One region of the Shewanella sp. DNRA4 genome, then DNA from elsewhere that is predicted to be linked to it. Evidence: predicted binding sites of a transcription regulator. Region 1 holds the regulator's gene; the other holds the start of a gene.
What was found. The regulator MetJ, encoded in region 1, represses methionine synthesis genes. The targets are predictions, from matches to a motif close to TAGACGTCTAGACGTCTA.
Positions count from the first base shown of each region.

Region 2: metK (methionine adenosyltransferase) is a predicted target of MetJ. The motif match lies at 2,684-2,701, and genes of this name have one in related genera.

Region 1 covers NZ_JABAIP010000023.1:44,667-48,849, forward strand. The annotation lists gene nrfD (NrfD/PsrC family molybdoenzyme membrane anchor subunit) at 1-610, shown strand, start outside; gene HG547_RS19800 (sulfite exporter TauE/SafE family protein) at 758-1,501, opposite strand; gene metJ (met regulon transcriptional regulator MetJ) at 1,609-1,923, opposite strand; gene metB (cystathionine gamma-synthase) at 2,146-3,309, shown strand; gene HG547_RS19815 (bifunctional aspartate kinase/homoserine dehydrogenase II) at 3,321-4,183, shown strand, end outside.
Region 2 covers NZ_JABAIP010000005.1:33,629-37,811, reverse strand. The annotation lists gene epd (erythrose-4-phosphate dehydrogenase) at 1-144, opposite strand, end outside; gene tkt (transketolase) at 273-2,267, opposite strand; gene metK (methionine adenosyltransferase) at 2,744-3,895, shown strand; gene HG547_RS06640 (hypothetical protein) at 4,091-4,183, shown strand, end outside.

The DNA of each region.
Region 1 (4,183 bases):
CTACGCGATTTTAGTACTGCGTGACGATTTGCCAAAGTGGGGCTTAGGTTTCCTCACACCTATCGCTAAGCTGCTGATGCCCTTTAGAAAGCTGATTGAAGTGCTGTTGTTTGTCCTCGCCATTGGTGTGGGCGCTTACACAGGCTTCTTAATCTCGGCGATGAATGCCTATCCGATGCTAAACACTGCGGTATTGCCTGCACTGTTCTTGGTATCGGGTTTATCAGCGGGTGCGGCGGCCAATGCGGTGCTGGCGCTGGTGATGTTCAAAACCGATAGCCACGACAAGACCTTAGCTAAAATGCATGGCTTAGAGCTGCCAGTGATGGCAATCGAAATCATGTTCCTGTTTATGTTGTTTTGCGCCTTGTACTTTAAGGGCGGTGCGGCGGCTGCGGCACTGGCATCACTCACCTCTGGCGTGTGGGCAAGCGTATTCTGGATTGGTGTCGTGGGGATTGGCTTTGGTGTGCCATTGCTGTTTATGCTGCTTCCCGCAGCGACTCGCCACACTAAGGGCGCAATGATTATGGTGGCCTGTGCCAGCTTAACCGGCGTGCTCGCCCTGAGACACTTTATTGTGTATGCGGGCCAAAGCTACTTAAGTTAATGAGAGCAGAGTTAACGAGATCTCAGTTAACAATTAACTGAAGTTCGTTGCAATACCGATGGCGTAAATCACCCATCCCCTGCAAGCAAAAAGCACCGTTAAACGGTGCTTTTTTTATGGCTGCGATTGACTGCAATTGGCGGGAGATTATTGCGGTAATAACTCAATCACTGATTTGACCGTGAGCACTAAGGCGCTGATAGCGCAGAGGGCTAAGGTCGCCATCTTGGTCTTATGTTTATCAATACTGCCTACCAGTTTGCCCGCCACGAGATAGCCTAAAAAGACCGAGGGCAATAGCATTAGCGAAAGCCAAAAGTGCTTGATTTCGAGTAGGCCCGTCACCCCAAGAATCGCCAAGGCAATGGTCGAACTAAAGATAAAGAAGGCCGATAACGCTGCGCGAAACTGCGAAGCATCCTTACCCGCCAATAAAATCGCCATCGGCGGACCACCAATGGCGGCGATATTGCCAAAGATCCCCGAGACGACTCCCGCGCCAAACAGAGTCGCTTTGTTTACCGGCAGGCTGAATTTATACAAACTGAGCACCACGGCAACCGTCACAATCGCGGCAATCGCCAAGCCGAGGATCGGCTGCGGCGCAAACAGTAATAGGCTAGCACCGATAAAGCCACCGGGCACTCGACCGATGAGTGCGTATTGCAAGCCATTGAATTCTAAATGGCCGCGTTCACGCAATAGGGTGAGTAGCGCGATGGAAAATCCCATCACAATCACGGGGGCAGGCACTAATTGGGGATCGACGATATACAGCAGCGGACTGGCGACCACGGCTAAGCCAAACCCAATCAGACTCTGGGTGAGGGCACCTAAAAACACAATCACAGACGCGATGGCAAGCGTTTGTGGATCGATCAAGGAGAACATAGGATTCCATCAAAACAAAATAGGGATCGTTACTTTAACCCACCACGCCGGATGAGCATTAACGATCCCTAATAATTAGTTACGGCAGGATTATGGACGCTTAAGCGTTATTCCATGTCTTCCCACTCGATCCCCATTTCGTCCATCAACCGCTTCGCTTCAGCGGGGATGCTGTCTGGGCACTCTTTCGACAGATCGGCATCATCAGGCAGAGGCTGGCCGGTGTAGGCATGCAAAAATGCTTCGCACAACAGTTCGCTATTCGTTGCGTGGCGCAGGTTGTTGACCTGACGACGCGTACGTTCATCCGTGAGGACTTTTAGCACTTTGAGCGGAATAGACACAGTAATTTTCTTTACTTGTTCATTCTTCTTGCCATGTTCAGCATAGGGGCTGATGTATTCCCCATTCCATTCAGTCATTGACTCACCTGTTATAACGCTAAATTCGGGGCAGATTTTAAACCCTTACAGATTACAGTCAAATTATTGCTACTATTTCTTAGCGATTGCAAACAGATTTCTTTATGTTTAGACGTCTAAACGTCTTAACGCCTATTGACGATACCACTGGGCTTAGGTACATTTAGACGTCCAGACATCTCTTTGCGAACTTAGGAGTTCCCGATGACCGCAGGCAAATTAGTGACCGAGCGTCAATTAGCCACATTGGCAGTGCGTCAGGGTATCGAAAGCGATACTCAATATGGCGCCGTGGTGCCGCCAATTTACCTGTCGACGAATTACGCCTTCGATGGTCATAAAAATCCTCGCGAATTTGACTACAGCCGTTCCGGCAATCCTACCCGCAGCATCTTAGGCGATGCCTTAGCAAAGCTGGAAAAGGGCGCAACCGGTGTAGTGACTTGTACTGGCATGGCAGCCATTACCTTAGTGACCACTTTACTGGGCCCAGATAATTTACTGGTGGTGCCCCACGATTGTTACGGTGGCTCTTATCGTTTATTTACTAATTTGGCGAAAAAAGGCCAATTTAAACTGCTGGTGGTCGATCAAACCGACAGCCAAGCACTTGAGCAAGCGATTGCCCAGCAACCTAAAATGGTGTGGATTGAAACCCCATCCAACCCATTACTGCGGGTGGTTGATATCGAAGCTATTGCCAAGGCAAGCCACGCCGTCGGTGCGTTAGTGATAGTGGACAATACTTTCCTGTCACCGATTTTGCAGCAACCGCTATTGCTCGGCGCCGATATCGTTATCCACTCCACCACTAAGTACATTAATGGTCATAGCGATGTGGTGGGCGGCGCGGTGATCGCCAAAGATCCCCAAATTGGTGAGACCTTACATTGGTGGTCGAACACCTTAGGCTTAACGGGTTCTGCCTTCGACAGTTATCAAACCCTGCGCGGCCTGCGTACTTTGGCCGTGCGCATTCGTGAGCACCAACGCAATGCCGAGCGGATTGTGGAGTTACTGAGTAATAGCCCCGTCGTGAGTAAAGTGTATTACCCAGGTCTTGCGGATCATCCCGGTTATGCCATTGCCGCCAAGCAACAAAAAGGTTTTGGCGCTATGCTGAGTTTTGAGCTTAAGGGCGGCGAGGCCGAAGTGGTTGCCTTTTTAGATGCCTTAAGTTTATTTAGTGTTGCTGAGAGTTTAGGCGGCGTCGAGAGCCTCGTGGCCGTGCCCGCGACCATGACCCACAGAGCGATGGAGCCGCAGGCGCGTTTTGAAGCTGGTATTAAAGACACCCTATTACGTTTGTCGGTTGGTATTGAAGATGCCGACGACTTAGTTGCAGATATTCAAGCAGGATTGGCCGCCGTAGCGGCTTGTCAGTAGAGGAATAATAGATGGCACGTTGTCACTTACATAAATTTGGTGGTTCCAGCTTAGCCGATGCCGATTGTTACCGCCGAGTCGCCCATATTCTGTTAACCCATGGCCACAGTGATGATCTGGTGGTGGTGTCTGCCGCGGGTAAAACCACTAACTTTTTATATAAATTATTGTCCCTGCGCGATAGCAACCAATTATGGCAAGAAGAATTACAAGTCCTTATCAGCTATCAGCAAGGCTTGATTGAGCAATTATTATCTAACGAGCAAGCGCGGGATTTACGCGAACGTTTGACCACGGATAAAGCTCAGTTAATCAGTCTATTATCTTTAGATGTACGCAATGATTACCAAATTAACCATGTGGTGAGTTTTGGTGAGCGTTGGTCGGCGCGCCTGATGGCAGCGCTGCTGCGCGAATCGGGCGTGGCCGCAAGCCATGTTGATGCGTGCTCGATTTTAGTGGCCGATGAGGCCGCCGTGCCGCAAATTCGTGTGCAAGAATCCCGCGCCAAAGTGCAAGCCTTACTGGCGGCCCACCCTAACGAGCGCCTAGTGATCACCGGTTTTATTTGTGCTAACGAGCGCGGCGATACCTTGCTGCTTGGCCGCAATGGCTCTGACTTTAGCGCCAGCTTAATTGCTAGCCTTGCCGACATTGAGCGCGTGACCATTTGGACCGACGTTGAAGGGGTCTTTAACGCTGACCCGAATAAGATCAATGATGCGAAATTACTCAAGAGCATGTCCCTTGCTGAAGCCGACCGTTTGGCGCGTTTAGGCTCACCCGTGTTGCATTCACGTACTTTGCAGCCGCTGTTTAACACTGAGGTGAGCTTGGCTGTGCGTTCAAGCTATGCCTCCCACACCGACTTTAC
Region 2 (4,183 bases), on a different contig from region 1:
CTGGGTCAAATGGACAATGGCTTCAGGCTTAGCCAACTCATTGATTGCGACAATTTGGATTTGCTGGCGTTTTCCGGACTCATATAAAGCACGAAGGATTGAGCGGCCAATACGACCATAACCATTGATTGCGACTCGGATCATTGAGGTCTTTATTTCCTCTTAACAATACTGCATATACAAAAACGGCCTGCAAACGATTGCAGGCCGCATTATACAGATTAACCTTTCAAAAGTTTAACCTTTTGTCGGTAATCCCATCACCTAAACAATTAGCCTAGTGATTTTGCAGCGTTCAGCACATTTTCAACGGTGAAACCGAAGTGCTTCAGCAGCACGTTGCCTGGCGCAGACTCACCAAAAGTAGTCATGCCCACAACTGTGCCTTCGAAACCAACATACTTGTACCAGAAGTCAGTATGGGCCGCTTCGATAGCAATACGTTTAGTTACGGCTTTTGGCAGTACAGATTCTTTGTAAGCAGCATCTTGCTTATCAAACTCAGTGTTTGATGGCATAGATACCACGCGAACTTGTTTGCCTTGTTCAGTCAGGGCCGCAGCAGCTTCTACCGCCAATTGAACTTCACTACCAGTCGCAATCAGGATGTACTCAGGCGTACCTGCACAGTCTTGCAGTACGTAAGCGCCTTTTGCCACATTGGCTAATTGCTCAGCAGTACGTGCTTGAGCCTTCAGGTTTTGACGGCTGAAGATCAGTGATGTTGGAGCATGGCGACGTTCGATAGCCGCTTTCCACGCTACTGCGGTTTCAGCCGCGTCACATGGGCGCCATACCGCCATGTTTGGCGTCATACGCAGGTTAGCTAATTGCTCAACGGGTTGGTGAGTTGGGCCGTCTTCACCTTGACCGATAGAGTCATGGGTGTAAACGAAGATGTTTTGAATTCCCATCAGTGCAGACATACGTACAGCGTTGCGTGCGTATTCCATGAACATCATGAAAGTCGCGCCGTAGTTGATAAAACCACCGTGCAGAGACACACCGTTCATGATGCCGCTCATACCGAATTCACGCACACCGTAGTACACGTAGTTACCGGCTGGATCGTCTTGAATCCCTTTAGAACCGGCCCACAAGGTGAGGTTAGAACCCGCTAAGTCTGCTGAGCCGCCTAACAGTTCAGGCAGCATAGCGCCAAAGGCTGCAATCGCGTTTTGTGATGCTTTACGGCTCGCAATACCTTCGCCTTTGGATTGGCATTCTTGGATAAAGGCTTGTGCTTTGGCTTCGAAATCGGCTGGTAATTCACCTTTCAGTACACGGCGCTCGTATTCAGCTGCTAATTCTGGGTAAGCAGCAGCGTAAGCGGCAAACTTATCGTTCCATGCCGCTTCACGGGCTGCTCCCACTTCTTTAGCATCCCAACCAGCGTATACATCGGCAGGGATTTCGAATGGCGCATGTGGCCAGCCTAAGAATTCACGGGCCGCGGCGATTTCCGCATCACCTAATGGCGCGCCGTGGCAATCGTGGCTGCCAGATTTGTTTGGCGAACCAAAACCGATAATGGTTTTGCAGCAGATCATGGTTGGTTTATCGGTGACCGCTTTAGCCGCTTCGATAGCAGCGCGAATCGCATCGCTATCGTGACCATCAACGTTAGCAATCACATGCCAGCCGTATGATTCGAAACGTTTTGGCGTGTCATCGGTAAACCAGCCTTCAACATGGCCGTCGATAGAGATGCCGTTGTCATCCCAAAATGCGATCAGTTTGCCTAGGCCTAAGGTACCTGCCAGAGAACACGCTTCGTGGGAAATACCTTCCATCAAGCAGCCATCGCCGAGGAAGCAGTATGTGTAGTGGTCAACAATCTCGTGACCTTCACGGTTAAACTGTGCCGCTAAGGTTTTTTCTGCAATCGCCATACCCACAGCGTTGCTGATCCCCGCACCTAATGGACCCGTGGTGGTTTCAACACCTGGGGTGTAACCATATTCTGGGTGACCTGGGGTTTTAGAATGTAACTGACGGAATTGCTTCAGTTCATCCATTGGCAGGTCGTAGCCAGTGAGGTGTAATAAAGAGTAGATCAGCATAGAGCCGTGACCGTTAGAGAGGATAAAGCGGTCTCTATCTACCCATTTCGGATTGTTCGGGTTGTGCTTAAGGAAATCATTCCACAGCACTTCAGCAATATCTGCCATGCCCATTGGGGCGCCTGGGTGGCCTGAGTTTGCTTTTTGAACTGCATCCATACTTAACGCACGGATTGCGTTGGCGAGTACTTTACGGGAAGACATGCTCTCTCCTGCTTAATTTGTGGGGTCTAGCGGGCAATTTGGACGCATATTTTCCCCTACATAGCGAAGCGACGCAAACGAAAATTCATCACAATCTCGCCTTACCATCGCCAATAGAACTTTTTGCGATAAAAAATGGCTTAAGGATGAACTATTCAAGCCAATGATTCGTAGTTTAAGTCGCTATGACAATACTCTGTACAATTTCCCCCAAAGCTCGTCTCGGTGGAAAAGAGGAAATGCCGCCGCGTATCCTTAACGGAATTAGATGGATTTTAAACACTTTTAATTAATTATTTTCAATCAGTTAAATGACTAACATGCTTTTTAGTTCAAATTTTAAAGCTGAGATTTACCTCACTAAGTACAGAAATATTTAGCTTTGGGGGTGTCATGGCGATGAAATTCCACTAAAATAGCCGTCTAGATGTAGATGCTTCTACACGTTTGATTGCTAACAACGAGATTTTCCTACTATGGCAAAGCACTTGTTTACTTCTGAGTCGGTCTCAGAAGGTCATCCCGATAAAATTGCAGATCAGATTTCTGATGCTGTGCTAGACGCGATTCTGGCCCAAGATCCTAAAGCACGTGTCGCGTGCGAAACGTATGTCAAAACTGGCATGGTATTAGTAGGTGGCGAAGTGACCACCTCTGCCTGGGTTGATATTGAAGAGCTGACCCGTAAAACGGTTCGTGAAATTGGTTATATCCATTCTGATATGGGCTTCGATGCCGATTCTTGCGCCGTATTAAACGCGATTGGTAAACAGTCTCCAGACATCAACCAAGGTGTCGACCGCGCTGATCCAAAAGAGCAAGGTGCCGGCGACCAAGGGTTAATGTTTGGTTATGCCAGCAACGAAACTGACATTCTGATGCCAGCGCCTATTACTTATGCCCACGCATTAGTGAAGCGTCAATCTGAAGTGCGTAAAAACGGCACTCTGCCATGGTTACGCCCAGATGCGAAAAGCCAAGTTACCTTCGCTTACGAAGACAACAAGATTGTTGGTATCGATGCGATCGTACTGTCTACCCAACACAGCCCTGATATCGCCCAAGCGGATTTGATTGAAGGCGTGATGGAAACCATCATCAAACCAGTTCTGCCAGCACAATGGCTGAGCAAGGACACTAAATACTTCATTAACCCAACTGGCCGTTTCGTTATCGGTGGTCCAATGGGTGACTGTGGTTTAACCGGTCGTAAGATCATCGTGGATACCTACGGTGGTATGGCGCGTCACGGTGGTGGTGCATTCTCTGGTAAAGACCCATCAAAAGTTGACCGTAGTGCTGCTTACGCTGCCCGTTACGTTGCGAAAAACATCGTAGCAGCGGGTCTGGCAGACCGTTGTGAGATCCAAGTGTCTTACGCTATCGGTGTAGCTGAACCGACTTCTATCAGTGTTGAGACTTTCGGTACGGGTAAAGTATCTGAAGAAGTCTTAATCAAGTTAGTCCGTCAACACTTCGACCTGCGCCCATACGGCCTGACTGAAATGTTGAACTTAGCTCGTCCAATTTACCAAGCGACTGCCGCTTATGGTCACTTTGGCCGCAGCGAGTTCCCATGGGAAGCGACGGATAAAGCTGACGCACTGCGCGCCGATGCAGGTCTGTAATCTACATTAAGCTCATGCTTTTACAAGAAAAAACCGCCTAATGGCGGTTTTTTTATGCTTAGGATGTATTGCCTAACCCCATTACTCTCAACAAAATGGCTTTCACTGTAGGCAAAAGACAGAGACTCAATGAAGCCGTTAATCGCACAACTCCAATTCTGCTCTTAGGCGACCAAGGTAGGCCATCACGAGCCCATGGCCAACACCTTAGGCAGCCTAGACATAGCCACTTGCCTTGAAAGGGAGCCCGGCCGTTTTTTCGAACCGCCCTACACTGAACCCTATGAA